2 regions of the Streptomyces kordofanensis genome follow, and region 2 is predicted to be linked to the other one. Evidence: predicted binding sites of a transcription regulator. Region 2 holds the regulator's gene; the other holds the start of a gene.

Region 1 (15,245 bases), 1.1 Mb from region 2:
GGACGGTCAGCGCGTCGCGCACGTCCTCGGCCTCGTAGCGCCGGGTGCCCTCGAAGTGGTTGACGGCCACCACGTACGGCAGGCCGCGGCTCTCGAAGTAGTCGAGCGCGGCGAAGCAGTCGGTGAGCCTGCGGGTGTCGGCCATGACGACGGCGCCGATCGCGCCCCGCACCAGGTCGTCCCACATGAACCAGAAGCGCTGCTGGCCCGGCGTGCCGAAGAGGTACAGGACCAGTTCGTCGTCGAGGGTGACCCGCCCGAAGTCCATCGCCACGGTGGTGGTGACCTTGTCCGGCGTCGCGGAGAGGTCGTCGGTGCCCGCGCTGGCCTGGGTCATCAGGGCCTCGGTGCGCAGCGGGGTGATCTCGGAGACCGATCCGACGAACGTGGTCTTGCCGACGCCGAAGCCGCCCGCGACGACGACCTTCGTCGCGATCGGTGCCCGTTCCGGGTCGAGCTGCCAGGGCGCCGGCGCCCCCTCGTCCGGGAGTTCAGAGACGGCGAAGTCCACTCAGCACCCTTTCCAGCAGTGCGCGGTCGGGCTGGCCGGAGCCGTGCCCGGTCCCGTACACACGCAGCTTCCCCTGGTCGGCCAGGTCGCTGATCAGCACCCGGACGACCCCCAGCGGTATCCGCAGCAGCGCGGAGACCTCGGCGACCGTCCGCATCCGGCGGCACACCTGGACGATGGCCCGCATCTCCGGCATGAGCCGCCCGCCGGGCCTGGCGGGGCGCCCCTCGGGCGCCTCGAGCGCGGCCACGAACGTCTCGACGAGCAGGACGTGCCCGAAGCGGGTCCGCCCGCCGGTCAGCGAGTACGGGCGGACGCGGGCGGGCCGGCGGCCCTCGCCGCGCACGGGCAGCTTGGCGGACAGCGCCGTCATCGGTCGCCCTCCATCGTCTGGCGCAGCTCACTGCGGAGTTCGGGGGTGAGCACGTGCCCGGCGCGGCCCACGAAGAGGGCCATGTGGTACGCGACGACGCTCATGTCGCAGTCGGGTGCGGCGTACACGCCGAGGAGCGAGCCGTCGCTGATCGACATGACGAAGACGCTGCCCTCCTCCATGGCGACCATCGTCTGCCTGACCGCGCCGCCGTCCATGAGGCGGGCGGCGCCCGCGGTGAGGCTGGCGATGCCGGAGACGATGGTGGCCAGGTCGGCGCTGGAGCCCTGGGGACCGTGCGGCCGGTGCGTGCGGCCGGCGGGGCCGGTTCCGGCACCCGCGTCCGCCGCCCCGGGGTCGGACGACAGCAGGAGCAGGCCGTCCGACGAGACCACGGCGACCGACCGGACGCCAGGCACCTCCTCCACGAGATTTCCCAGCAGCCAGTGCAGGTTGCGCGCTTCGCTGCTCAGTCCTTGGGTGCCGGTTCCGGTCGTCGGACTCAACTGTGTGCCTCCTCGACGGTGTTCCCCGTTCCTGGTGCCGCTTCCTCCGACGCCGTGATCTCGGCCTCGGCGTCGCGCCGGCCCTTCTCGGCGCCCCGGTGGAAGCCGCCGAGCCGGCGGCGCAGCTCCTCGGCGTTCACCCCGCCGGTGCGCTCGGCGCGGGGGCCCCCGGCGTCGACGGTCCGAGGCGTCCGCTTCGGCAGGCCCTTGTCGGTGACCCGTTCCCAGCCGTCCCCGTCGTCCGTGGTCCGCTCGTGCTCCCGCGCCCCGTCGGTCCGCGCCCCGTCGGGCTCGGGCAGCCGCACCTGGAGGGTCGTCTCGTGCGCGGCGGGCCCCTGCGCCGCGTCGCCCTCGGGGACGTCGGGGGCGGGGGTGGCGGGGGTGGCGGGGGTGGCGGGGGTGGCGGTGGCGGTCCGGTACCCCTCCGGCCCGGTCCGCTCGCCGTGCCCGCCGTGTCCGTCGTGCCCGTCCAGCTCGTCGTGCCCGCCGTGTCCGTCGTGCCCGTCCAGCTCGTCGTGCCCGCCGTGCCCGCCGTGCCCGTCCGGCTCGTCGTGCCCGCCGTGCCCGCCGTGCCCGTCCGGCTCGTCGTGCCCGCCGTGCCCGCCGTGCCCGTCCGGCTCGTCGTGCCCGTCCGGCTCGTCGTGCCCGCCGTGCCCGTCGCGTCCGTCGTACCCGTTCCGCTCGTCGTGCCCGTCCGGCTCGTCGTACCCGCCGTGCCCGCCGTGCCCGTCCGGCTCGTCGTGCCCGCCGTGCCCGTCGCGTCCGTCGTACCCGTTCCGCTCGTCGTGCCCGTCCGGTCCGGCCGGTGAATCCACCGGGCCGTCTTCCGCGTCCGGCCCGGCGGTCCCGTGGGCGACGTCCTCGGACGAGGCGCTCCCGGGACCGGCGTCCGCCTCGGACGCGGCGCCCACCTGGGCGGCCTCCCCGGGCCCGGCACCCTCGTCGTCGGCGGCGGTCCCCTCGGGAACGGCCTCCTGCCCGGCGCCGGTCCGCAGCGCGGCCGGTGCGGTCCCGTCCGGCGTCTCGGCCGCGGCCACCGGGGCGCCCTCGGCCTCCCCGCGCGTCGGCGGCGTGTCGGACCCCGTCTCCGCCACCCCCGGCAGGGAGACCGTCGGCACCCCCTCCGCGAAGGCGGCCACCGAGGGCCCCGCCGGCGGCGGCGCGTCCGGCAGGAGCGCCTGCGGGAGGACGGCGAGGGCCGTCACCCCGCCGTCCGGCTCCGCCCGCAGCTCGACCCGTACGCCGTGCCGCGCCGCCAGCAGGGCGGCCACCCGCAGCCCGAGGCCCTCGCCCTCGGCGGCGAGCGCCGGGTCCGCGAGACGGGCGTTGAGGTCGGCGAGGCGCGCCGGGTCGACCCCGATGCCCTCGTCCCGTACGGACAGCATCAGGTCGCCGCCGTCCAGCGACCGCCCGGACAACCGGACCCGCGCCTCCGGCGGCGAGAACGACGTGGCGTTCTCCAGCAGCTCGGCCAGCAGGTGGCTGACGTCGTCGGCGGCGAAGCCGGCCACGTGCGCGTGCTGCGGCAGGGACTCGATGACGACCCGCTCGTACCGCTCGATCTCGCTGACCGCGGCGCGCAGCACGTCGACCAGCGGGACCGGCCCCTGGTGGGCGTGGGTGTGCTCGTGACCGGCGAGGATCAGCAGGTTCTCGCTGTGACGGCGCATGACCGTGGCCATGTGGTCCAGCTTGAACAGCGTGGACAGCTGCTCGGGGTCCTGCTCGCGCTCCTCCAGCTTCTCGATGACGGTCAGCTGCCGTTCGACGAGGCCGAGCGTGCGCAGCGACAGGTTGACGAAGGTGTGGTGGGCGCCGTGCCGCTGCCGCTCCAGCTCGGCGGTCAGCCGCTCGGTCTCCTCGCGCAGCTCGGCGTGGCGGGCGGCCAGTTCGGCGGTCTCCCGCTCCCCGCCCCGCGCGGCGCGGGCGCCGAGCTCCAGGAGCTTGCCGTGCAGGGTGTTGAGGGACCGGACGACCTGGGCGAACTCGTCGTTGCGGCCGGTGAACCGGATCGGCTCCTCGCTCTCCGGCGCGGCGGCCACCCGGGCGGCGCCGAGGCGCAGGACCGCGAGCGGGCGGGTGAGGGTGCGGGCGACGGCCGTCGAGACGCCGATCGCGACGAGCAGACAGCCGCCGAGCACGGCGATCCGCAGCTCCAGGGCGGTGACGTCGTCGTCGCGGAGCCGCTCCATGCGCTCGACCTGGCGGGTGGCGAGGGCCGACTCGACGCCGCGCATCTGCTCGATCCGGGCGGTGAGCGCGTCGGACAGCCGCTCGGGGTCGGTCCTGCGCTCGGCCCGGCTCAGCTGGGGACCGTCGGCGAGCCTGCCGAGGTGGTCCTCGGCCGCCTTGACCTCGGGGCCGGTGACGGTGGCGGCGAGCGACTCGCGGGCGGTCGCGTCGGCGGTGCTCTCGAAGTCGGCGAGGGAGACCTGCTCGCGCACGCGGGCCCGGTGGGCGGCGGCGCTCAGCTCGTCGCGGACCCGCGCGGCCGCTCCCGCGCCGGGGTCCTCCTCGGTGACGTAGCGGCCGCTGGCCGGGTCGTACACGGTGCGTCCGCTGCCGCCCCGGTCGGGCACGGCGAGCGCGGCGAGGAGCAGTCCGCGGGTGGCGGAGGCCTGCTCCACGGCCTGGCCGAGTTCGGCGGGGGCGCGGCCGGGGCCGTCGGCGGCGCGGGCGGGGGTGCGGTCGGCGAGCCGGGCGGCGAGGGCCCGCAGCTTGTCGATGACCTCGGTGTACGCGCGGTGGGCGGCCAGCGCGGTGCCGTCGCCGGCGAGGGCGGTGCGGCGGAGGGAGGGGACGTCGGCGAGGGCGCGGCGCACGTCGTCGGGGGCGGCGGCCCGGATCTCCTCGATCTGCCGGTCCACGCGGGCGCCGTGGGCGCCGGGCGGGGCGGGCTTCGCGCGGTCCGCGCCCTCGCCGGAGCCGTCCGCGCCGCCGGAGCCGCCCCCCGCGGCGCCGCCGCGGCCCGCGGCGACGTACGCGGTGACCTCGTCGCGCTCGTCGGCGAGGGAGTGGGCGAGGGTGACCGCCTGCCGGTTCAGCTCGGCGAGGGTGACGAGGCCCTGCGACTCCGACAGGTCCGCGGAGGTCGCGAGCACACCGGGCGCCCCGGCGCCGATGACGGTGACGCCGACCAGGGCGACACCGGCCACGAGGCGGTTCCGTACCCGTACGCTGCGGCCGCCCGGAACATGGGGATCGCCGGGAGTCTCACTGCGCTTCTTCACCGGTGCTCACATTCTCGAACTCGTTCGCCCATGAAGCAGAGGTGACGACCGGTCACACATGGAGAGCGCCCCCACCCCTGGTACGGCTTCCGACCATTCCAGCCATTTTGGGCAGCGGGCACCCCTCGGCCGCTCCGCCACCCGAACGAGTGAACAACACTCCGGAGTCGGCTAACAACTCCCGGTCTCGCGCGCGGAGGGGGCGCGGGGCGCGCCGGGTTGGACCTTCCGCGCGGGCTTTGGCAATATTGCGCGCCCGCATGTCGCGGAACACTCCGGAGGCGCCCCGGGCGCGGTCGGGGGCACACCGCCGACCTGCCGGTACGGGTGCTTCCGACGGTCCGCGCCGGAGGAGGGGGACCGGCAGACTGGGGTGCATGCACACCGAGACCGCCTCCCTGCCCGGCGACCCCGGGCGCCCCAACGAGGACTGGGCCGCCACGGCGGTCCCGGCGTCCGGCCGGGGCGGCGCCCTGGTGGTCCTAGACGGGGTGACGCCGCCGTCCGCGGACGTGGGTTGCGCGCACCCGGTGCCCTGGTTCACGGCGCGCCTCGGGGGTTCCCTGACCGAACTGTCGGTTTCCAGGCCCGATCTGACCCTGGCACAGGTCCTGGCGGAGGCAATCCGGCGCACCGCGGACGCCCACTCCGCAACTTGTGATCTTTCTCACGTCCGAACTCCTCAGGCGACGGTGGCGCTGGCGCGTTGGGACGCTGAGGCCGTGGAGCACCTGGTGCTGTCCGACTCGGTGCTGCTGCTGGAGTCGCCCGAGGGGGAGGTGCGCGCGGTGCGGGACGGCCGGCTGGACCTCGTCCCGCCCGAGGTGCTGCGCTCCCACGCGGCGACGGACCGGCTGCGCAACGCGGAGGGCGGTTTCTTCACGGCGGCCGCGGACCCGGCGGTGGCGGCGCGGGCGGTGACCGGGGTGACGCCGCGGTCCGCCGTACGGGCGGTGGCGGCGCTGTCGGACGGGGCGGCGCGATGGGTGGAGCCGTTCGGCGAGGGCGGCTGGGCGGACTGCGTGGCCGTACTGCGGGAGGAGGGTCCGCGGGGCCTCCTCGGCCGGGTCCGGGCGCTGGAGGCCCGGACCCCGGGGGCCGTCGGGGGGCGCCTGCGGAAGCGCCACGACGACGCGACGGCGGTCTACGCCGAGCTGTGAGCCCCCGGGGTCACGACCCCGCGGGGTCCCGGTCCTCGGCGCGGGTGTTGAGCTGGTGGAGCAGCCGGGCCAGTTCCGCCACCTCGGCGCGGTCCCAGCCGGCGAGCTTGCGCACGTACCGGGCGCGGCGGGCGTCGCGGACGCGGCGGAAGCGGCTCCGTCCCTCCTCGGTGAGGCGCACCAGCGAGGCGCGGCCGTCCGCCGGGTCGGGCTCGCGGACGATGAGCCCCAGTTCCTCCAGAGCCCGGAGCTGGCGGCTCATCGTGGCCTTGCCCACGCCGAAGTACCCGGCGAGTTCGGTGGCCCGCCGGCCGCCCGCCTCGTCGAGCCGGACGAGCAGCCCGTACGCGGCGGGTTCGAGGTCGGGGTGGACCTCGCGGGCCATCTCGCCGGAGGACGCGCGGGCGCGGCGCAGGAACACGGCGAGTTCGCGTTCGAGGGCGAGGTACGCCTGGTCCGCGCCGCCGTCCGGGTCCTGCTCGCCGGGCCCCTCGTGCACCGGTTCGCCGCCCGTACCGCTTTCCCTCATGCCCGCACCCCTCGCGCGTCCCGGCCGCCCTGCCGCGGCGTGCCCCGCGGCACGGCAAGTATCCCGCAGGGGCCGGGCGTCGGCGCAGGTCGACGGGGCGGCGGGGCGGCGGGGCGGCGGGACCGATCGGCGGAGGCCCGGCCCCCCGCCGACCCGGCCCCCGGCCGGCCGGGGGCCGGGTCGGCGGGGGGCCGGGTCGGCGGGGGCGCCGTCCCGCGGGGTGCGGCGTACGGCGCCGTCGGCGCCGGGTACGACGGTCCGGGCGGCCCTTCCCGCCGGACGACGGCGGCCCGGACGGTCCTCCCCACCGGGCGCGTCGACCGGACGGCCGCCTTCCGGTCCCGGTGCGCCGCCGCGCCGCCGCCCGGTGCGCCGAAGCCCCGTCGGCCGGTACCGCTCCGCGGGCGCGCCGGAGCACGGCTGCGGAGGCACCCCCCTCGGCCCGGCGGGTCCGGTCGTGCCCCACCGGGCCCGGCGGTCCCGTCCTGCCGGCCCCGGCGGGGAGGGGGACCTCCGGTCGGCCCCCTCCGCCCGGCGGGCCGTTCACAGCGGGAGGACCGCCCGCACGAGGAAGCCGCCCTCCGGACTGCGCGTCGCCGACAGCGACCCGCCGAGCAGTTCGGCCCGCTCCCGCAGTCCGACGAGCCCGTACCCGCCCCCGGGCAGGCCGGCGCCGGCCGGGTCCGGACCGGGGTGCGGGGCCGGGGGCCGGGCGGCACCGGGCGGTGCGGAGTTTCCGACCTCCACGGTCAGCGAGCACCCGTCCGGGCCGGGGGCGACGCGGACGGCGACCCGGGCGCCCGGGGCGTGTTTGCGGACGTTGTTCAGGGACTCCTGGACGATGCGGAACACCGCGTTCTCCACCTCCCCGGCGGGTGCCGTCCGGAGCTCGGCCACGTCGAGCGCGACCTCCAGGAGGCTGCCGTCGGCCAGGTCCCGCAGCCCGTCGAGGCCGGTGCGGCCGGCGGACCGGGCGGCGGCCGGGTCGGAGGCGCGCAGCACGCCGACCATGTCGCGCAGCTCCTCCAGGGCCTGCACTCCGTGGCGGCGGATGCTCTCGGCGGTGTCCCGCTTCCAGGCGTCGGTCTCGGCGGCCCGCAGGGCGCCCGCCTGGACGGCGATGATGCCGACGTGGTGGGCGATGGTGTCGTGCATCTCGCGGGCGAGCCGGGCCCGTTCGCGGGCGACGGCGCGCTCCGACTCCAGGTGCTGCTCCCGCTCGCGGGTGGCCGTGAGCTCGGCGAGGCGGGCGCGCAGTTCGCCGCGGGTGGCGACGAGCAGGCCCAGCGCGGTGGGGCCCGTGCTCATCAGGGCGGCGGCCTCGACGGAGGTGAGGATCTCCTGGCGGGTCATCGAGGCGAACTCCCACACGGGCCAGGGGCAGGCCGCCGCCGCGAACAGCAGGGCGCAGGCCACCGCGGTCCGGTGCCGGGAGCGGCCGGACGCCATCTCCAGCATCGCCACCATGGACGGCAGCCACATGTGCCCGGTCAGCATCGCCGGCAGGGTGGCGCACAGCGTGGTGAGGGGCAGGCGCCGCCGCAGCGGCAGAAAGAACAGCGCCGCCGCGCACACCGCGAGGGGAAGGGCGGCGAACAGCCCCTCCACGGCCAGCAGTTCGGCAGCCGCGGTGGCTGCCAGGACCCGCCCGGCGGCCGAGCGGCGCCGCCTCATCACACGAGTCGCAGCTGGTGCGCCCGTACCGCCGCCTGCACCCGGTTCGCCACGCCCAGCTTGCCCAGCACCGTGCTGACGTGGTCCTTCACCGTCGTCGTCCCGATGCGCAGCCGCCGTGCTATCTCGGAGTTGGACAGGCCCTCCGCGAGGAGGACGAGGACCTCGCGCTCACGGGGCGTCAGCCCACCGGATCCCGGGCGGTCGCCGAATCCCGGGCGGTCGCCGGACGCGGCCGGCCGGCGCTCCGGTTCCCCGCCCCCCGCGCGCAGGTAGCCGTCGACGACCGTCCGGGCGACCTTCGGCGCGATGACGCGGCCGCCCGCCGCCAGCTCCCCGATCAGGTACCGGAGCTGCTCGGGCGCGGTGTCCTTCAGCAGGAAGCCGGCCGCCCCGCCCCGCAACGCCGCCGACAGGTGTTCGTCCGCGTCGAACATGGTCAGCATCGCCACGACGGGCGGGTCGGGCAGGGCCCGCAGGTCCGCGAGGACGGCCAGGCCGTCCCGGTCGGGCATGCGGACGTCGAGCAGGACCACGTCCGGCCGGTGCTCGCGCGCCCCGTCGACCGCCTCCGCGCCCGTGCACACCGCGACGACGCGCGTGCCGTCGAAACCGTCGACGATCCGCCGCAGGCCCTCTCTGATCAGGACCTCGTCATCGACGATCATCACGTGCACTGCTGGACGGTTCATACGGCGGGACCCCACTCAGGCGTTCTGGAGCGCCCTCAGCATAGGCGTTGCGCGTCTCCGCGAGGGGCCTGCGCCCCGCTGCGGCACGGGGCCCGCGCGCGAGCCGCGGGAGGCCCCGGCAGCGGGGCGCCGGGACCTCCCGCGAGCGGCGCGGGCCGTCCTCGCGGAGGGGCGGCGGGGCGGGGCGACGGTCCGTCACCGGGCGGCGGGGCGGGGCGACGGTCCGTCACCGGGCGGCTGGCCCGCAGCCGTACGGGCCCGTACGCGTCCGTACCGGCCCTCCGGCGGGGTCAGGCGGCCGCGGGCGCCGCCGGAGCCTCCTCGTCGCGGCCCCGGTGCGCCCCGGCGCCGGCGGTCGCGGGCGTCAGGGCGATGTCCAGGACCTGCCGGACGTCCGTCACCGTGTGGACCTCCAGCCCGTCGAGGACCTCGGCGGGCACGTCGTCGAGGTCGGGCTCGTTCCGCTTCGGGATGACGACCGTGGTGATCCCGGCCCGGTGGGCGGCGAGCAGCTTCTGCTTGACGCCGCCGACCGGCAGCACCCGCCCGGTCAGCGACACCTCGCCGGTCATGGCCACGTCCGTCCGCACCAACCGGCCGCTGAGCAGGGAGGCGAGCGCGGTCGTCATGGTGACGCCGGCGCTCGGTCCGTCCTTCGGCACGGCCCCGGCGGGGAAGTGGATGTGGACGCCCCGGTCCTTGAGGCCGGTGACGGGCAGTTCGAGCTCCGCGCCGCGGGAGCGGAGGAAGGAGAGCGCGATCCGCGCGGACTCCTTCATCACGTCGCCGAGCTGCCCGGTGAGGGTGAGTCCCGCGGCGCCGGTCTCCGCGTCGGCGAGGGACGCCTCGACGAACAGCACGTCGCCGCCCGCGCCGGTGACCGCCAGGCCGGTCGCGACGCCGGGGACGGACGTGCGGCGCTCGGCCGGCTCCTGGGCGGACTCCGGCACGTGGTGCGGGCGCCCGAGGAGGCTCTCCAGGCCGTCCGCGCGGACGGTGAACGGCAGCTCCCGCTCGCCCAGTTCGGCCCGGGCGGCGATCTTCCTCAGGAGCCGGGCGACGGACCGCTCCAGGTTCCGCACGCCCGCCTCGCGGGTGTACTCGCCGGCGAGCCTGCGCAGCGCGGCCTCCTCGACCACCACCTCGTCCCGGTCGAGCCCGGCCCGCTCCAGCTGGCGCGGCAGCAGGTGGTCGCGGGCGATGACGATCTTCTCGTCCTCGGTGTAGCCGTCGAGCCGGACCACCTCCATGCGGTCCAGGAGCGGCTCGGGGATGGCCTCCGCCACGTTCGCCGTGGCGAGGAAGACGACGTCGCTCAGGTCGAGTTCGACTTCGAGGTAGTGGTCGCGGAAGGTGTGGTTCTGCGCCGGGTCGAGGACCTCCAGCAGGGCGGCGGCCGGGTCGCCCCGGAAGTCGGAACCCACCTTGTCGATCTCGTCGAGGAGGACGACGGGGTTCATGGAGCCGGCCTCCCTGACGGCGCGGACGATCCGGCCGGGCAGGGCGCCGACGTACGTCCGCCGGTGGCCGCGGATCTCCGCCTCGTCCCGTACGCCGCCGAGCGCGACGCGCACGAACCTGCGGCCCATGGCGCGGGCGACGGACTCGCCGAGGCTCGTCTTGCCCACACCGGGCGGCCCCACCAGCGCGAGCACGGCGCCGCCGCGGCGCCCGCCGACGACGCCGAGGCCCCGGTCGGCGCGGCGCTTGCGGACGGCGAGGTACTCGGTGATGCGCTCCTTCACGTCCTGCAGTCCGGCGTGCTCGGCGTCGAGGACCTCCTGGGCGCCCCGGACGTCGTAGTGGTCCTCGGTCCGCTCGTTCCACGGCATCTCCAGGACCGTGTCCAGCCAGGTGCGGATCCAGGATCCCTCCGGGGACTGGTCGCTGGCGCGCTCCAGCTTGTCGACCTCCTTGAGGGCTGCCTCGCGGACCTTCCCGGGCAGGTCGGCGGCCTCGACGCGGGCCCGGTAGTCGTCCGTGCCGCCGTCGGCCTCCTCGCCGTTCAGCTCGCGGAGCTCCTTGCGCACGGCTTCGAGCTGGCGGCGCAGGAGGAACTCGCGCTGCTGCCTGTCGACGCCCTCCTGGACGTCCTTGGCGATGGACTCCGCCACGTCCTGCTCGGCCAGGTGGTCGCGCAGCTGCTCGGTGGCGAGCCTCAGCCGCGCGACGGGCTCGGCCGTCTCCAGCAGGGCGACCTTCTGGGCGGTGGTGAGGAAGGGGGAGTACCCGGCGTTGTCCGCCAGGGCGGAGACGTCGTCGATCTGCTGGACCCGGTCGACGACCTGCCAGGCGCCGCGCTTGCGCAGCCAGCTGGTGGCCAGGGCCTTGTACTCCTTGACCAGCTCGGTGACGGCGCCGGGCAGCGGGTCGGGCGCGGTCTCCTCGACCAGGGCGCCCTCCACCCACAGGGCGGCGCCCGGCCCGGTGGTCCCGGCTCCGATCCGCACGCGCGCCCGGCCCCGGATGAGCGCTCCGGGGTCTCCGTCGGAGAGCCGCCCGACCTGCTCGACCGTCCCGAGGACGCCGATGCCCGCGTACGTGCCGTCCACCCTGGGGACCAGCAGCACCCGCGGCTTGCCGCTCCCGTCCCGGGCGGCCGCCTGGGCGGCCTCGACGGCGGCGCGCACCTCGTTGTCGGACAGGTCCAGCGGCACCACCATCCCCGGTAGCACGACCTCGTCGTCGAGCGGCAGCACGGGCAGGGTGAGCGAAGCGGACGTCGAAGCCATGATCTCCCTTTCGGCAGTCAAGTTGAGCTACGTCGACTCAATGTTCGGGAGTCCGGCATCGTTCCCGCACCCTGTTCGCTCTGAGCGATCTTCCGTCCCGTCCCGGTCCGGAGGCGCCCGGCCGAAGCGCCCGCTCCGGTACGCGGCGGGGGCGCACCCCCGCCCACCGGTCCCCACCGGTCCCCACCGGGGCGGCGCCCGGCCGGCCGCGCGCCCCCCTCACGCCCGCTGCCCCGGACCGCGCCCCGCCGGAACCGTCCGAACCGGCGGCGCGGAACCGGGCCGGACGGCGCCCCTCCGCGGGCGGGCCCGCCCGGAGCGCCCCCGGGAGGACCGGTGGCACCGCGCGGCCGGACGGCCCGGCCGCCGCACGGGGGACCCGCAACGCCCGTTCCGTCGGCGGTCGTTGTCAGTGGCGGCTCCTACGATCGGCCCATGAGCATGATCGGGGAGTACGTGAGGCTGACCGCCGACGAGTTCGCGCGGGCGCTGAGGGATCCGCAGTGGGCGCAGGAGCGGGTCGACGAACTGGTCGAGGCCGAGTTGCGCGGCGGGGGCGGCGGGGACCGGGCGCGGTGCCTCGACACCGACAAGGCGTGGCACGCGCTGGATTTCCTGCTGTCGCGGATCGGCTTCCCCGTCGACGTCGTCTTCGGGGAGGGCGCGATACCGGGCGCCGAGGAGTGGGGGTACACCCCGCCGCGCTATCTGACGCCCGAGCGGGTCGGGGTCGCCGCCGAGGCGCTGCGGCGGACCCCCGCCGAGCGGCTCGTCGAGGGGTGGGCCCCGAGGACCTGGCGCGGGCCGAGGTGTACCCGGTGGTGGTCTGGGAGCGGGGGGAGCCGCTGGAGTACGTGACGGCCTACTACGAGGAGCTGGTCCCGTTCTTCGGCGCCGCCGCCCGCGAGGGGGACGCCGTGCTCATGTGGCTGGACTGAACCGGTCCTCGCAGCTCGCCGGGACCGTGTCGCCCGGATCCGCCGCGACGGCGTCCGCGCCCGCGCCGCAGGAGGCGACGCGGTCGCCGGGTCCGCCATCGCCGAGGGTGATCCGGTCGCCGCCGCCGTGCGTGGTGACGTCGTCGGCGCCGGTCCCGGGGTCGACGACCGCGTCGAGGGGCACCGCGACGTGGACCCGGTCGTCCTGGTCCCCCGTCCGGACGGTGATCCGGGTGACCCCGGCGGCGGCGCCACAGGTGACGAGGACGTCGCTGCGCCGGACGCACCCGGGGCCCGCCGCGGCCCCGGTCTCGTCCTGGACCGCCAGCTCGCCGAGGAAGAGGCCGACGGCCACGTCGTTCTCGACGCCGGGGCCGGCGTCGTAGACGACGGTGCCGCCGAAGCGGGCGGCCGTGCCGCCCTGGGCCTGGGCGGCCTGGGCGGCCAGGGCGAGGGGGGCGGCCAGGCCGAGACCCAGGGCGCCCGCCGCCGCGGACACGGCCGCGCGGCGCAGCGCGCGGGCTGCGGGGTTCCTCATGGTCGGGTTCTCCCTTCACACGTCTTCCCGGTCACCGAAACAGACAGCGACACGATCCGCACCATTTGTTACACCCTGGCGCCGCACCGCCCCCTCGGGTGTAATGGCCTCATGCACAGCGCAGACATTACCGACGCGTGGGTCCGGGGCTGGGCCGTCTCCCGCGGCGCCCCGCCCCCCGTCGAGGAGCCGTGGGGGTACCGCATCGACGTGGGTCTGAACCGCCACGTCCTCCGGCACGTCGTGCCCGAGCCCGACGGGCCGACCGTCCGCGAGCTCTGCGCGACCGTGACGCGGCCGTACGCCTGGTTGAAGGTCCTCGCCGAGCCCGAGGAGGTCGCCGGCTGGATCACCCCCGGCTGGACCGTCCCCGACGACCCGGGCTTCATGATGTACACCGCCCTGCGCCCCGGCCCCGCCCCGGCGCTGCCCGCCGGGTACGCCCTGCACGCCGAGGTCCACGAGGGCGTCCACCTCGTGCGCGTCCTCACCGAGGACGGTTCGCTCGCCGCGCGCGGCCAGGTGGCGCCCACGGGCCGCACGGCCGTCTTCGACCAGATCGAGACGGACGGGGCGCACCGCAGGCGCGGCCTCGGCAGCACCGTCATGCGCCTCCTGCACAACGCCGCCGCCGCGGCCGGGGCCACCACCGGCGTCCTCGGCGCCACCGTCGACGGCTTCGCCCTCTACACGTCGCTGGGCTGGCGGTACCAGGGGCCGCTGACCGGGGTGGTGCGCGACGGCGGCCCGGCCGCGGACGGCACCGGCGGCTGACCGCCGGCCGCGAACGCCCCTCCCGCCCGCGGCCGTTCCGCATAGGCTGGGGCGCATGCCCGTGACGCTCGACCGACGTGAAGGCCCGTACGGTGAAGTCGTGCTGCGGCAGCGCGGCGAACACTTCGAGATCATCGCCAACGGCACCTTCCTGATGGACACCTCCGACGGCCGCTCCGAGCGGCTCCTCGTCGACGCCGCCCTGCACGCCCTGGGCGGGGGCCGCGCCGCCCGCCCCTCCGTGCTCATCGGCGGGCTGGGCGTCGGCTTCTCCCTCGCCCACGCCGCCGCCGACCCCGCCTGGGGCCGCATCGCCGTGGTCGAACGCGAGCGGGCCGTCATCGACTGGCACCGCGCGGGCCCCCTCGCCGCCCTCTCCGCCCCCGCCCTCGCCGACCCGCGCACGGTCCTGGTCCACGCCGACCTCGTCGCCTACCTCCGCGACCCGGACACCGCCGACACGTACGACGCGCTCTGCCTCGACGTCGACAACGGCCCCGAGTGGACGGTCACCGAGGACAACGGCGGCCTGTACTCGCCGTCCGGCCTGGCCGCCTGCGCACGCCGCCTCAACCCCGGCGGCGTACTGGCCGTCTGGTCCGCCCGGCCGTCCGCCGCTTTCGAGGAGTCCCTCCGGAATGCCGGTTTCCGCGGGGTACGGACGGAAGAGGTCCCCGTTGCCCGGGGCGTACCGGACGCGGTCCACCTCGGGGTTCGACCCGCGTAGCCGCGACGCGGCCGCTGCCTTTATGTTGTTGACGGAAGCGCACGGATCTACAGCTCGCGCAGGACGCGACAGGGGCGGGGCATGGAGCACGCACACACCGGCCACACCGGCAACGCGGTCACGGCGGGTACCCAGCGCCGGGTCCTGGTCGTCGAGGACGACGCGACCATCGTGGAGGCCCTCTCCGCGCGGCTGCGCGCCGAGGGGTTCCTCGTGCAGACCGCGTCGGACGGACCCGCCGCCGTCGACGCGGCGGAGGCCTGGCAGCCCGACCTGATGATCCTGGACGTCATGCTGCCGGGTTTCGACGGGCTGGAGGTCTGCCGCCGCGTCCAGGCCCAGCGGCCGGTCCCCGTCCTGATGCTCACCGCGCGGGACGACGAGACGGACATGCTCGTCGGGCTCGGTGTCGGCGCCGACGACTACATGACGAAGCCGTTCTCGATGCGCGAGCTGGTGGCCCGGGTCCACGTGCTGCTGCGCCGCGTCGAGCGCGCCGCGCTGGCGGCGGTCACGCCCCGCAGCGGCATCCTGCGCCTCGGCGAGCTGGAGATCGACCACGCCCAGCGCCGCGTCCGCGTCAGGAGCGACGACGTGCACCTGACGCCGACCGAGTTCGACCTGCTGGTCTGCCTGGCCAACACCCCGCGCGCGGTGCTCTCCCGGGAGCAGCTGCTCGCCGAGGTCTGGGACTGGGCCGACGCCTCGGGCACCCGGACGGTGGACAGCCACATCAAGGCGCTGCGCCGGAAGATCGGCGCCGAGCGGATCCGCACCGTGCACGGCGTGGGGTACGCCCTGGAGACCCCGGCGCCGTGAGCCTCGGGCAGCCCGGCACCCGGGCGGCGGACGACGACCGGC
Region 2 (14,034 bases):
TTCGCCCCGGCGACCATGGCGCCCAGGTCGAGGGCGACGAGCCGCTTGTCGCGCAGCGACTCGGGGACGTCGCCCTTGACGATGCGCTGGGCGAGGCCCTCGACGACCGCCGTCTTGCCGACGCCGGGCTCGCCGATGAGGACGGGGTTGTTCTTGGTGCGCCGCGACAGCACCTGCACGACGCGGCGGATCTCCTGGTCGCGGCCGATGACCGGGTCGAGCCTGCCCTCGCGGGCGGCGGCGGTGAGGTCCGTGCCGAACTTCTCCAGTGCCTTGTACTGGCCCTCCGGGTCCTGGGTGGTGATCCGGCGCGTACCGCGGGAGGCGGTGAAGGCGGTCAGCAGCTTCTTCGCGTCGGCGCCCTGCCGGGTGAGCAGCTCGCCGGCCGGTCCGCCCTTGGCGGCGATGCCGACGAGCAGGTGCTCCGTCGACAGGTACTCGTCGCCGAGCTCGCGGGCGCGGGCCTGGGCGTCGGCGATGACGGCCAGCAGGTCGCGGTTGGGCTGCGGCGGGGCGACGGTCGACCCGGTGACGCTCGGGAGGCCGGCGAGGAGCCGCTCGGCGCCCGAGCGCACGGCGGCCTGGTCGGCCTCGACGGCGGCGAGCAGGTCGGTGAGGTTCTCGTTGTCCTGGCCGGAGAGCAGCGCCAGCAGCAGGTGCGCCGGGGTGAGGTCCGGGTGTCCGTCGGACACGGCGCGGTTGGTGGCGGCGGTGAGAGCGTCCCGGCTCTTGTTGGTCAGCTCGGCGTCCACTTGTGCTTGGTCCTCCTCGGTTGCCGGTGTGGGTGCCCACCGGACATGACTCAGCCAACGTCCATAAAATTGAGTCTATTCCACTCAAGGTGGTGAGGGCCAGCGACCACCGGTAGGTTCCGGCCCATGGCGATCGACCTGCGCAACCCCGGCGCCTCCTACGTCAGCTTCTGGCGGGAGCGGCACATCTGCACCCTGACGACCCTCCGCCCGGACGGCACCCCGCACGTCGTGGCGGTGGGCGTGACGTACGACCCCGAGGGGGGCGAGAAGGGCGTCGCGCGCGTGATCGCCAACAAGAACAGCCGGAAGGTGGCCAACGTCCTGGCCGCCGGCCCCGGCGGTGCGCGGGTCGCCGTGTGCCAGGTGGACGCCGGACGCTGGGCGACGCTGGAAGGACGCGCGGTGGTCCGCACCGAGCCCGACGCCGTCGCGGACGCCGTCGCCCGGTACGCCGAGCGGTACGGGCGCACACCGGCGCCGAACCCGGACCGGGTCGTGGTCGAGATCGCCCTCACCCGGGCGATGGGCCGCGCCTAGGGGAGCGCGCGGCCCGTGGGCGGGGTCCGTTCCGTGCGCGCGCAGCACAGCGGCGCCATCGTGTTTCAGGTCCACGATGGCGCCGCTGTGTGGGGGGAAGCGCCTGAACGATCTGTAACGACGGGGGAATCGCTCAGGCGCTGCGGGGGTGGCGGAGGTGGTCTGGGCCTCGACGAGCTGGTGGTCCCGCTGGTCGAGGTTGACGAAGATCATTCCGTAGCGGACCGCGCAGCGGACGGGCTTCGGCGCGCCGCGCGGCCGGCGGAGGCACCGGTAGGCGCGGATGTCCTCGTCCTCCCCGCGGGTGATGACGATCGGCTCCCCGAAGAGGGTGACCATCAGCGAGTCGCCACCCTGCGGCACTGCGGTGACGAGGTCGATGAAGTGCCACCCGGACCGGTAGGCGGACGCCATCTCGCGGCGGAAGCGGGGGTCGTCGGGGACGTTCATGCGACGGCACCCGCCGACGCGGATCCGGTGCCCTCCGAGGAGCGCCCGCCGGAGACCGGCAGAGGGGCGACCTCCCACGAGGGCTCACCCGTCCTCGTCGGCTCGGACTCCCACGAGGGCTCACCCGCGCTCGCCGGCTCGGACTCCCACGAGGGCTCACCCGCGCTCGCCGGTCCGGACTCCCACGAGGGCTCACCCGTCCTCGTCGGCTCGGACTCCCACGAGGGCTCACCCACCCTCGCCGGTCCGGACTCCCACGAGGGCTCACCCACGCCGGCACTGCCCGCGGACACTGTTTCCCACGACGGTTCGCCGCTGAGGTCGACGACACCGCACGCAGCCGCCGCGGCGACAGCTATGACGCTAAGTGCACGAACCATCCTGGTCATGGACGATCTCCACCTCTTTTTGTCCTTACCTCCTCCCCCGCGTTTACGACGATGGCTCACTCCGAACGCTTCCACCAGCCGATACAGGCATCATGTTCCTGAAATACAGGACCCTGAGGGGGGTGCAGATGCGGCCAGAATCGGACAATCCGGAAACCGGGCACAGTCACGACGAGCCGTGCGAAGCCGGAAGGCGCCTGTACGCGGCCGCCCTGCGCGACGGTCGGATAGCCCGTTCCGAGATCGAGGCGGCACCCTGCCTCATCGACCTCGCCCTGCTGCATCCGGATCCGGACGACCCGCAGTGGCTGCGGCCCGTACCCCCGTCCATCGCCCTCAACCAGTTGATCCACCCCATCGAGCGGGAGATCCAGCAGCGGCGGCAGCGGGCGCTGTCGCTGACCGACGCGTTCGAGCCGTTCATGACGATCACCGCGGCGGCCCCCCGCACCAGCGACGCGATCAACGTCCTCGAGGGACTGGCCGTCATCAACGCCGAACTCGACCGCGTGACGGACGAGTGCGCGGTCGAACTCCTCACCATCCAGCCCGGCAGCGGGCGCAGACCCGAGAACGTCAAGGCCGCCCTGCGCCGGGTGGAACCCCTCCTCGGCCGCGGCGTCCGGATGCGGACCCTCTACCAGCACACGGCCCGGCACCACTCGGCGACCATGGGGTACGTCGAGCGGATCACCCCGTACGGCCTGGAGGTGCGCACGCTCGAGGAGATCGTCGACCGGCTGATCATCATCGACCGCAAGGTCGCCTTCATCCCGGCCCGCAGCGACCGCCAGGTCGCGCTGGAGCTGCGCCACGAGGGGCTGGTGCAGTACCTCGTCGGCGTCTTCGAGCAGTTCTGGCTGCACGGCATCCCCTGGGAGGAGGAGATCGTCACGTACACGCCCGCCCTCGACGGGATAAGCGGCACCCAGCGTTCCATCGCCAAGCTCCTCGTCGAGGGCCATGTGGACGAGGCCATCGCCCGCCGCCTCGGCATGAACGTCCGCACCTGCCGCGCCCACATAGCGAAGCTCGCCTCCGTCCTCGGCAGTGGCAGTCGTGCCCAGCTCGGCTACCTCATCGCCCGGTCCGGGATCCTCGACCAGGAGCAGTGCCCGGAGTCGGAGTGCGGCCAGGGGCAGGACCGGGAGCAGGTGCCCCGCCACGGCTGACCGGCCGCCCCTCCCTGGTCACCCCGCCACTCCGCCGAGCGCTCCGCCGCCCGGCCGTCCCGGTGCGGCACCCCGTCGCGCCGTGCCCGGACCTCCCGCCGCCGGGCCCCCCGCCGTCCGGCCCCTCGATGCCCCGCCCCGCCCCGGTGCCTCGCACCCGGCCGCCCCGCCGCTGCCCGCCGCCCCACCGGGTGCCTCGCCGGCGCCCCGGGCGTTCGGCGTGCGGCCTCCACCGCCTCGGCGCCGCCCTCTGATCCGGCGGGCCGCCGTACGGGACCGCCGTACGGGGCCGCCCGTCCGCGCGCCGGCTCCCGGCCGGGTACGACACACCGGTACGTGCCGCCCGCCGCCGTGGCGTCCGTCCGCGCCCCGTGTCCCGCCACGGGAACACCGCCGGGACCGCCTTCCCCTCCGTGCGCGTCAGGGTGCCGCCACATGCGCGAAGCCCCTCCGGAGAGGGGCCCCGCGCCGGCCTCCGGTGCTCCCCGCACCCTCCGCCGCGTACTACTCGCCGCCGCGCCTGCCGCTCGGCCGCCACACCACCAGCGCGCTCGTCTGCTGGACGTCCTGGTAGGGCACCAGGTCCCGCCGGTACGAGGCGTGCACCTGCGCCTCCCGCTGACGCATCGCCACCGCCGCGCCCTCCAGGGCCGAGGTCAGCTCGGCCACACGGGCCTCCAGGGCGGTGACCTGGTTCTCCAGCTCGATGATGCGCTTGATCCCGGCCAGGTTGATGCCCTCGTCCTGCGACAGCTGCTGCACCTGGCGGAGCAGCTCGATGTCGCGGGCCGAGTAGCGCCGGCCCCGGCCGGCCGTACGGTCCGGGGAGACGAGCCCCAGCCGGTCGTACTGGCGCAGCGTCTGCGGGTGCAGCCCGCTGAGCTGCGCCGCCACCGAGATGACGTACACCGGGGTCTCGTCGGTCAGTTTGTACGGGTTGCGTCGGCGTGCGTCCATTACCTCAAGCCCCCTTCGCGGCTTGGAACAGATCCGCCCGCGGGTCCTCGCCCGCGGTGGCTCGACGGTACGCCTCCAGAGCCTCGCGCGCCTCGCCGTCCAGCTCCTTCGGCACGGCGACCTCGACCGTCACCAGCAGATCGCCGCGTGTGCCGTCCTTGCGGACCGCGCCCTTGCCACGGGCCCGCATCGTGCGGCCGTTGGGCGTACCGGGGGGATCTTCAGCGTGACCGGTGGCCCGCCGAGGGTCGGCACCCTGATCTCACCGCCGAGGGCCGCCTCCGGGTAGGAGACGGGCACGGTGACGGTGAGGTTGTCGCCCTTGCGGCCGAAGACGGGGTGCTCGCCGACGTGGACGACCACGTACAGGTCGCCGGCCGGGCCGCCGCGCTCACCGGGCGCGCCCTTGCCGCGCAGCCTGATCCGCTGCCCGTCGGAGACCCCCGCCGGGATGCGGACCTGCATGGTGCGCGACGACTTGGCGCGGCCGCTGCCGTGGCACACGTCGCACGGATCCTGGGCGATCAGTCCGCGGCCCTTGCAGTCCATGCACGGGTCGGTCAGCGAGAAGCCGCCGCCCGAGCCCCGCGACACCTGGCCGGTGCCGACGCACGTCGGGCAGACCCGGGGCGTGCCGTGCTTGTCGCCCGTGCCGGAGCAGGCCCGGCAGGGCTGCTGGCTGGACATGCGCAGCGGAACGGTGGCCCCGTCGACCGCCTCGGTGAAGCTGAGCCTCACCTCGGACTCCACGTCCTGGCCGCGGCGCGGCTGCGTGCGCGCACCGGCGGCGCCGCCCCGGTTGAACAGGCCGCCGAAGACGTCTCCGAGCCCGCCGCCGAAGCCGCCGGCGCCGCCCGCCCCGCCCTGGCCGCCGAACAGGTCGCCCAGGTCGAAGTTGAACGTGCCGCCCGCGCCGCCGGGACCGGGCCGGAAGCCGCCGTTGCCGAAGAGGGCGCGCGCCTCGTCGTACTCCTTGCGCTTCTTGGGGTCGCCGAGGACGTCGTTCGCCTCGGAAATCTCCTTGAAGCGGGTCTCGGCGGCGGTGTCGCCCTTGTTGGCGTCCGGGTGGAACTCGCGGGCGAGCTTCCGGTACGCCTTCTTGATCTCCGCCTCGGTGGCGTCCTTGGGGACGCCGAGGACCTTGTAGTAGTCCTTCTCGACGAAGTCCTTCGTGCTCATCGACGTCCCTCCTCCCGGACGGCCACCATGCCGGCTCCGGGGCCGGCGGTCCCGTGACCGCCGGCCCCGCTGATGTCAGCCCTCCTCGGGGCCACCGCTCTCCTCGTCGGCCGACTGCTCTTCCTTCGAGGCCGGCGCGGCACCCGGCTGGGGCTCGGCGACGGCGACACGCGCGGGACGGATGGTCCGCTCGCCGATCCGGTACCCCGGCTGGAGGATCGCCACGCAGGTCGTCTCGGTGACGTCCGGCGCGTACGAGTGCATCAGCGCCTCGTGCACCGTCGGGTCGAAGGGCTCGCCCTCCTTGCCGAACTGCTGGAGGCCCATCTTCGCGACGGTGGTCTCCAGCGACTCGGCGACCGACTTGAAACCGCCGACCAGCTCGCCGTGTTCCCGCGCCCGGCCGATGTCGTCGAGCACGGGCAGCAGTTCGGACAGGAGGTTCGCGATGGCGACCTCCTTCACCGCGACCCGGTCCCGCTCGACCCGGCGGCGGTAGTTCTGGTACTCGGCCTGAAGCCGCTGCAGGTCTGCGGTGCGCTCGGCGAGCGCGGTGCGGGCCTGGTCCAGCTGGGCGGTCAGGCCGACCGACTGGTCCGTCTGGTTCGCGTCCCCGGCCGGGGCCGCCGCGCCCTCCTCGGCGGAAGGGCTCTCGGCGGCCTCGACGGCGTCGTCGGAGGCGGCGCCGGAGGGGACGTCGGGCTTCTCCTCGAAGCCCGGGGTCTCCTCCGTCATGCGGCCCCACCCTTCGGCTTCTCGTCGTCGACGATCTCGGCGTCGATCACGTCGTCGTCGGCCTTGGCGCCCTCGGCACCCTCGGCGCCCGCCTGGGCGCCGCCCGCCGCCTGACCGGCCTGCGCGTCGGCGTACATGGCCTGGCCGAGCTTCTGGGAGACGGCCGCGACCTTCTCGGTGGCGGTGCGGATCTCCGCGGTGTCCTCGCCCTTCAGCTTCTCCTTGAGCTCGTTCACCGCCGCCTCGACCTCGGACTTGACCTCGCCCGGCACCTTGTCGGCGTTGTCGGCGAGGAACTTCTCGGTCTGGTAGACGAGCTGCTCGCCCTGGTTGCGGGTCTCGGCGGCCTCGCGGCGCTTGTGGTCCTCCTCCGCGTACCGCTCGGCCTCCTCGCGCATCCGGTCGACCTCGTCCTTCGGGAGGGAGGAGCCGCCGGTGACGGTCATCTTCTGCTCCTTGCCCGTGCCGAGGTCCTTGGCCGTGACGTGCATGATGCCGTTGGCGTCGATGTCGAAGGAGACCTCGATCTGCGGGACGCCGCGCGGGGCCGGCGGGAGGCCGGTCAGCTCGAACATGCCGAGCTTCTTGTTGTACGCGGCGATCTCGCGCTCGCCCTGGTAGACCTGGATCTGCACCGACGGCTGGTTGTCCTCCGCCGTGGTGAAGATCTCGGAGCGCTTCGTCGGGATCGTGGTGTTGCGCTCGATGAGCTTGGTCATGATGCCGCCCTTGGTCTCGATGCCGAGGGACAGCGGGGTCACGTCGAGGAGCAGGACGTCCTTGACCTCGCCCTTGAGGACACCGGCCTGGAGCGAGGCGCCGATCGCCACGACCTCGTCCGGGTTGACGCCCTTGTTGGCCTCCTTGCCGCCGGTCAGCTCCTTGACGAGCTCGGCGACGGCCGGCATGCGGGTCGAGCCGCCGACGAGGACGACGTGGTCGATCTCGGAGAGCTGGATGCCCGCGTCCTTGATGACGTTGTGGAACGGGATCTTGCAGCGCTCGAGCAGGTCGGCGGTGAGCTGCTGGAACTGGGCGCGCGTCAGCTTCTCGTCCAGGTGCAGCGGGCCCTCGGCGGACGCCGTGATGTAGGGGAGGTTGATCGAGGTCTCGGTGGACGAGGACAGCTCGATCTTCGCCTTCTCGGCGGCCTCGCGGAGGCGCTGGAGCGCCATCTTGTCCTTGGAGAGGTCCACGCCGTGACCGCTCTGGAACTGCTTGACCAGGTAGTCGACGACGCGCTGGTCCCAGTCGTCACCACCGAGGTGGTTGTCGCCGTTGGTGGCCTTCACCTCCACGACGCCGTCGCCGATCTCCAGCAGCGAGACGTCGAAGGTGCCGCCGCCGAGGTCGAAGACGAGGATCGTCTGGTCGTCCTTGTCGAGGCCGTACGCCAGGGCGGCGGCGGTCGGCTCGTTGACGATGCGCAGGACGTTCAGCCCCGCGATCTCGCCGGCCTCCTTGGTGGCCTGGCGCTCGGAGTCGTTGAAGTACGCCGGGACGGTGATGACCGCGTCCGTGACCTTCTCGCCCAGGTACGCCTCGGCGTCCCGCTTCAGCTTCTGCAGGATGAACGCGGAGATCTGCTGCGGGTTGAAGTTCTTCCCGTCCAGCTCGATCTTCCAGTCCGTGCCCATGTGGCGCTTGACCGAGCGGATGGTCCGGTCGACGTTGGTGACGGCCTGCCGCTTGGCGACCTCACCCACGAGGACCTCGCCGTTCTTGGCGAAGGCGACGACGGACGGCGTGGTCCTGGCGCCCTCGGCGTTGGTGATGACGGTGGGCTCGCCGCCTTCCAGAACGCTGACGACGGAGTTAGTCGTGCCCAGGTCGATGCCGACCGCACGTGCCATTTCGATTCCTCCAGCTGACTTGAGCGGAACAGACTCAAGGATGCACCACTCGCCTGCCGCGGTCAACGGACCTGAGTCGGCCGGGCTCAACTTTTATCCGGCCCTTATGCGCAACGGGCGGCGCGTCGGACCGGGCTCGGGCAGCCGCCCGCCCTATCCTTCACCGCACCGGACCATTCCAACCATCCACACCTTCCTCGCCTTCCACATCTTCCGCACCTTTCACCCCACGCCGTCCGGGCCCCGCGACGGCGCCACGACGCCCCCACCGCCCCGCCACGGCCTCCCAGAACGTCAGGTGTCGCGCCATGCACCCCAAGCGCATCCTGGATCTGACCCTCGGCTCCGTCCTCCTCGTCCTCGCCGCCCCCGCGCTCCTCGCCGCCGCGGCCGCCCGGGCCCTGCGCCGCCCGCCCGGCGGCGTCTTCCTGCGGGAGACGACGACCGGCCTGCACGGCCGGCCCTTCACCCTGCGCACCCTGCCCGTCCGCCGGCTGCGCCTCGACGCGCTGTCGCGCCTGCCCCACGTCGTACGGGGCGAGATGTCGCTGGTGGGACCCGCCCCGCTGGCACCGGGCGCTCCCGGCGCGGGTGCCGCCTGGCGGCACCGGGTCAAGCCGGGACTGACGGGACTGGCGCAGGTGAGGCGGGGCTCACCCCTGCCGTGGGACGAGCCCCTGCTGCTGGACCAGCACTACGTGGAGCACCATGGGATGGGACTGGACGCCGTTCTCCTCCTGCGTACGCCCGCGGCCCTGATCGGCGCGGCGCGGCGCCGGGGCGACGGGCGGCGGCGGGCCCACCCGAGCGACGCAGATCACCGCGTACGCGGCTACAGTGCGGCGGAATAACTGGGTACGCTCGACAGCGAACCCAATAAGTTACCGCTTAGTAGTGCCGAAACCCCACCTCGCAGGCCCGAGGAGCCCCCATGCAACTCGCCGCGATCATTGTGTCGCTGACCCTGACCGTGGTCGGCGTTGCGCTCTTTGCCCGAGCGATCGCGCACATCTACCGGTTCGTCCGGATCGGCCAGCCCGTGCCGGCCGGCAGCCGCACCGACGACTGGAAGGCCCGCACCGCCACCGTGGTCCGGGAGTTCCTCGGCCACACCCGGATGAACCGCTGGGGGATCGTCGGCTTCGCGCACTGGTTCGTCGCGGTCGGCTTCCTCACCCTGCCGCCCACGCTGGCGCAGGCGTACGGGCAGCTCTTCAGGGCCGACTGGACCCTGCCGGTCATCGGCGGCTTCCTGCCGTTCGAGATGTACACCGAGCTGATCGGCCTGCTGACGGTCCTCGGCATCGCCGTCCTAATCGTGATCCGGCTGCTGAGCCTGCCGTCCCGGCCCGGCCGCAAGTCGCGCTTCGCCGGCTCCAAGGCGTGGCAGGCGTACTTCGTCGAGTACGTCATCCTCACCATCGGCCTGGTCATCCTGGTCCTGCGCGGCCTCGAGGGCGCGCTGCACCACGTCGACTCCTACGACCCGGCCTACTTCGTGTCGTACCCGCTCGTCCTCGCCTTCGACGGGCTGAGCACCGGCACCCTGCAGAACCTGGTCTACCTCGCCGCCATGGTGAAGATCAGTGTCTCCCTGATCTGGATGATCACGGTCTCGCTCAACACCAACATGGGCATCGCCTGGCACCGCTTCCTCGGCTTCCCCAACATCTGGTTCAAGCGCAACGCCACCGGCGAGACCGCGCTGGGCGCCCTGCTGCCGATGACGTCCGGCGGCAAGGAGATCGACTTCGAGACCGTCTTCGACGACGAGGAGGGCGCCGAGGAGACCGTCTTCGGCGTCTCCCAGGTCGAGCACTTCACCTGGAAGGGCATCCTCGACTTCTCCACCTGCACCGAGTGCGGCCGCTGCCAGTCGCAGTGCCCCGCCTGGAACACGGGCAAGCCGCTCTCCCCGAAGCTGCTGATCATGTCGCTGCGCGACCACGCGCACGCCAAGGCGCCGTACCTGCTCGCCGGCGGCGGCAAGACCATGGAGGGCGAGGAGAAGGCGTCCGCCGAGGCCCTGGAGGACGTCCCCGCCTCCGCCCTCGCCGAGGCCGAGCGCCCGCTGATCGGCACCGCCGAGGAGAACGGCGTCATCGACCCCGACGTCCTGTGGTCCTGCACCACCTGCGGCGCCTGCGTCGAGCAGTGCCCCGTCGACATCGAGCACGTCGACCACATCGTCGACATGCGCCGCTACCAGGTGATGATCGAGTCCGCGTTCCCGTCCGAGGCGGGCACGATGCTCAAGAACCTGGAGAAGAAGGGCAACCCCTGGGGCCTGGCGAAGAAGCAGCGCGTCGAGTGGACCAAGGAGGTCGACTTCGAGGTCCCGATCGTCGGCAAGGACGTCGAGGACCTCTCCGAGGTCGACTACCTGTACTGGGTCGGCTGCGCCGGCGCCCTGGAGGACCGCGCCAAGAAGACCACCAAGGCCTTCGCGGAGCTGCTGCACATGGCGGGCGTCAAGTTCGCGATCATGGGCGGCGACGAGAAGTGCACCGGCGACTCCGCCCGCCGCCTGGGCAACGAGCCGCTGTTCCAGCAGCTCGGCCAGGAGAACGTCGCGATGCTGAACATGGCGTTCGGCGAGGACGAGGACGAGCCGTCGACGAAGAAGCCCAGGTCGTCGAAGAAGATCGTCGCCACCTGCCCGCACTGCTTCAACACGATCGCGAACGAGTACCCCCAGCTGGGCGGCGACTTCGAGGTCATCCACCACACGCAGCTGCTCCAGCACCTCGTCGACGAGGGCAGGCTCACCCCGGTGACCCCGGTCGACGGTCTGATCACCTACCACGACCCGTGCTACCTGGGACGGCACAACAAGGTCTACACGCCGCCGCGCGAGATCATGTCCGCCGTCCCCGGCCTGCGCCAGCAGGAGATGCACCGCCACAAGGAGCGCGGTTTCTGCTGCGGCGCCGGCGGCGCGCGGATGTGGATGGAGGAGCGCATCGGCAAGCGCATCAACACCGAGCGCGTCGACGAGGCCCTGTCGCTCAACCCGGACATCGTGTCCACCGCCTGCCCGTTCTGCCTGGTCATGCTGACGGACTCGGTGAACGGCAAGAAGAACGACGGCCAGGCCAAGGAGTCGCTCCAGGTCGTGGACGTGGCGCAGCTCCTCCTGGAGTCGGTGAGGACCCCGGCGCCCGAGGCCCCGGCGTCCGACGCGGCCCCGGAGCCGGAACCGGCGAAGTAGCCCCGGCCCCCGGTACCGCCGATGGGAGGACGGCCGGGTCCGCCCCGAGGGGACGGACCCGGCCGTTCCGCCGCCGGGCCCCGGTGCATGTCACAGCTCGGCAGCAAAGAGGGCCCGCCCCGCGCACGGATACGCCCGTACGGGCGGAACCGGGTACGTTCGTAGGCGTGGCTGGATTCAGGATCGGACGCGGCCGGGACAACCGCACCCCGCACCAACAAGGGCAGCAGCCCCCGCACCCGCGGCAGGGGCCGTACGGCGGCGGCGACGCGCCGCCGTACGCCCCGCCGCAGCAGTGGGCGAGGGACGGCCGCACGCACGGCGAGCCCGAGTACTTCGGCGACCCCCACCAGCAGGCCGCGCCGCACCCACACCACCCGCCCCATCCCCAACAGGCGTACGCCCCCCACGCGCACACCGCGAACACCCCGGGCCACACCCAGGTGTTCAGCGTCCACGAGGACCCCTACGGGCCGCCGGACGCCCACCGGGCGGACCCCGCCGCCCCCTCCGGGCCGCGCCTGCCGTGGCAGCAGCTCCTGACCGGCATCGTGACGCGCCCCGGCCCGACGTTCTGGCGGACGCGGGACCACGCGGTCTGGCTGCCGGCCCTGACGGTCACCTTCGTGTACGGCCTGCTGGCGCTGTTCGGCTTCGACAAGGCCCGCGAGGAGACGATCAACTCGACCATGTCGACCGCGGTGCCGGCCGTCCTGATCACCGGTGTCATGTTCGTCGTGGGCGGGCTGATCCTCGGCGCGGTGACGCACACCCTGGCCCGCCAGCTCGGCGGCAGCGGGGCGTGGCAGCCGACGGTGGGCCTGTCGATGCTGATCATGTCGTTGACGGACGCCCCGCGCCTGCTGTTCGCCATGTTCCTGGGCGGTGAGAACGGCCTGGTGCAGGTGATCGGCTGGCTGTCGTGGCTGGCGGCGGGCGCGCTGTTCACGGCCATGGTGAGCAAGTCCCACGACCTGCCGTGGCCGAAGGCCCTGGGCGCGTCGGCGATCCAGCTGGTGGCACTGCTGTCGCTGGTCAAACTGGGGACGCTGTAGGAGCCCCGGGGACACCGCGGGAACCACCGCGAGGGGGAGGGGCCGGCGGCCCCTCCCCCTCGCGGTCTTCCGCCCTCAGGCGTCGAGGACCTGCCCGGAGCGTCGGACGACGGGCCCCTCGGCGCTCCAGGGGAAGTTGATCCAGTCGTCGGTGCGCTTCCAGACGTACTCGCACTTGACGAGGGAGTGGGGCTTCTCGTAGATGACGGCGGACCGGACCTCGGCGACGTGTCCGAGGCAGAAGTCGTGGACGAGCTTCAGGGTCTTGCCGGTGTCGGCGACGTCGTCCGCGATCAGGACCCGCTTGTCGCCGAAGTCGATCACGTCGGGGACGGGCGCGAGCATCACCGGCATCTCCAGCGTGGTGCCGACGCCCGTGTAGAACTCCACGTTCACGAGGTGGATGTTCTTGCAGTCCAGCGCGTAGGCGAGCCCGCCGGCCACGAAGACGCCGCCGCGGGCGATGGAGAGCACCACGTCGGGCTCGTAACCGTCGTCCGCGATGGTGCGGGCGAGGTCGCGCACCGCACGCCCGAACCCTTCGTACGTGAGGTCCTCCCGCGCACCGCTCATGCTCACACCTGCGTTCGATGGAAGTTCTGGAAGGACCGCGAGGCCGTGGGGCCGCGCTGCCCCTGGTAGCGGGACCCGTACCGCTCGCTGCCGTACGGGAACTCGGCCGGCGAGCTGAGCCGGAACATGCACAGCTGGCCGATCTTCATCCCCGGCCACAGCTTGATCGGCAGGGTCGCGAGGTTCGACAGTTCCAGGGTGACATGCCCGGAGAACCCGGGGTCGATGAAACCCGCGGTCGAGTGGGTGACGAGCCCGAGCCGCCCGAGGGAACTCTTCCCCTCCAGCCGGGAGGCGATGTCGTCGGGCAGGGAGATGACCTCGTACGTCGAGGCGAGCACGAACTCGCCGGGGTGGAGGATGAACGCCTCGTCCCCGTCCGGCTCCACCAGCCGGGTGAGGTCGGTCTGCTCGACGGCGGGGTCGATGTGGGGGTGGCGGTGGTTCTCGAACACCCGGAAGTAGCGGTCGAGCCGCACGTCGATGCTCGAGGGCTGCACCATGGATCCGTCGTACGGGTCGATCCGCACCCGCCCGGATTCGATCTCGGCCCGGATGTCCTTGTCTGAGAGAAGCACGTCCCGAGGATACGCAGAGCGCGCGGGGCCGCCCCAACCGGACGGACACCCGCGCGCTTCCCACCAGCGGCGACGGAGTCGTACGGGCCGCTAGGCCCGCTCGGCCGCCCCCACCGGCACGGCGTGCCGCAGCCGCGCGCACCGGGGGCAGCGGATGAGCCGCCCGGGCCCGATCCGCCCGGTACCGAGGTTCTGCATCGGGAACGTCGCGGTGCTGAACACGTGCCCCTCGGCACACCGGACGACGGTTCGCTCCATGGAGTCCATCAAGCCCTTTCCCCAACAAGCGGTGGACGAGACAGCCACATTAGGGGATCAACGGGACACCACTCCACGCGGCACCCCGGCCCTCACCCTATGCCCCGACTCCCCACCCGAAACCGCCGGCCCCCCGCCCGGCACACGAGAACCCACGGCACGCCACACCGGAGGCTGCAAATGGGGTACAGTGAGCGACGATGCGGCTCGCACCAACGGCCGCTCTGCGGGTGTAGTTTAATGGTAGAACATGAGCTTCCCAAGCTCAGAGCGCGGGTTCGATTCCCGTCACCCGCTCCATAGCGAAGGCCCTGGTCAGAGACCAGGGCCTT

The links. The regulator HspR, encoded in region 2, represses chaperone genes until heat shock. The targets are predictions, from matches to a motif close to TTGAGNNNNNNNNNCTCAA.
Region 1: lon (endopeptidase La) is a predicted target of HspR. The motif match lies at 11,430-11,448, and genes of this name have one in related genera.

Annotation. Positions count from the first base shown of each region.
Region 1 is NZ_CP094264.1:1,389,440-1,404,684, forward strand. Features, by position in the region: gene LUW75_RS06085 (GTP-binding protein) at 1-511, opposite strand, end outside; gene LUW75_RS06090 (DUF742 domain-containing protein) at 492-884, opposite strand; gene LUW75_RS06095 (roadblock/LC7 domain-containing protein) at 881-1,390, opposite strand; gene LUW75_RS06100 (sensor histidine kinase) at 1,387-4,545, opposite strand; gene LUW75_RS06105 (protein phosphatase 2C domain-containing protein) at 4,998-5,780, shown strand; gene LUW75_RS06110 (MarR family winged helix-turn-helix transcriptional regulator) at 5,791-6,309, opposite strand; gene LUW75_RS06115 (sensor histidine kinase) at 6,853-7,983, opposite strand; gene LUW75_RS06120 (response regulator) at 7,983-8,675, opposite strand; gene lon (endopeptidase La) at 8,966-11,407, opposite strand; partial or broken gene LUW75_RS06130 (YfbM family protein) at 11,849-12,345, shown strand; gene LUW75_RS06135 (hypothetical protein) at 12,329-12,883, opposite strand; gene LUW75_RS06140 (GNAT family N-acetyltransferase) at 12,995-13,657, shown strand; gene LUW75_RS06145 (spermidine synthase family protein) at 13,713-14,384, shown strand; gene LUW75_RS06150 (response regulator transcription factor) at 14,466-15,203, shown strand.
Region 2 is NZ_CP094264.1:2,502,360-2,516,393, forward strand. Features, by position in the region: gene clpB (ATP-dependent chaperone ClpB) at 1-752, opposite strand, end outside; gene LUW75_RS11460 (pyridoxamine 5'-phosphate oxidase family protein) at 879-1,292, shown strand; partial or broken gene LUW75_RS11465 ((2Fe-2S)-binding protein) at 1,437-1,742, opposite strand; gene LUW75_RS11470 (helix-turn-helix transcriptional regulator) at 2,224-3,303, shown strand; gene LUW75_RS11475 (heat shock protein transcriptional repressor HspR) at 3,808-4,260, opposite strand; partial or broken gene dnaJ (molecular chaperone DnaJ) at 4,265-5,439, opposite strand; gene grpE (nucleotide exchange factor GrpE) at 5,515-6,174, opposite strand; gene dnaK (molecular chaperone DnaK) at 6,171-8,027, opposite strand; gene LUW75_RS11495 (sugar transferase) at 8,336-8,878, shown strand; gene LUW75_RS11500 ((Fe-S)-binding protein) at 8,959-11,238, shown strand; gene LUW75_RS11505 (Yip1 family protein) at 11,406-12,293, shown strand; gene LUW75_RS11510 (phosphoribosyltransferase) at 12,369-12,866, opposite strand; gene dcd (dCTP deaminase) at 12,869-13,444, opposite strand; gene LUW75_RS11520 (hypothetical protein) at 13,535-13,711, opposite strand; tRNA gene LUW75_RS11525 (tRNA-Gly) at 13,929-14,002, shown strand.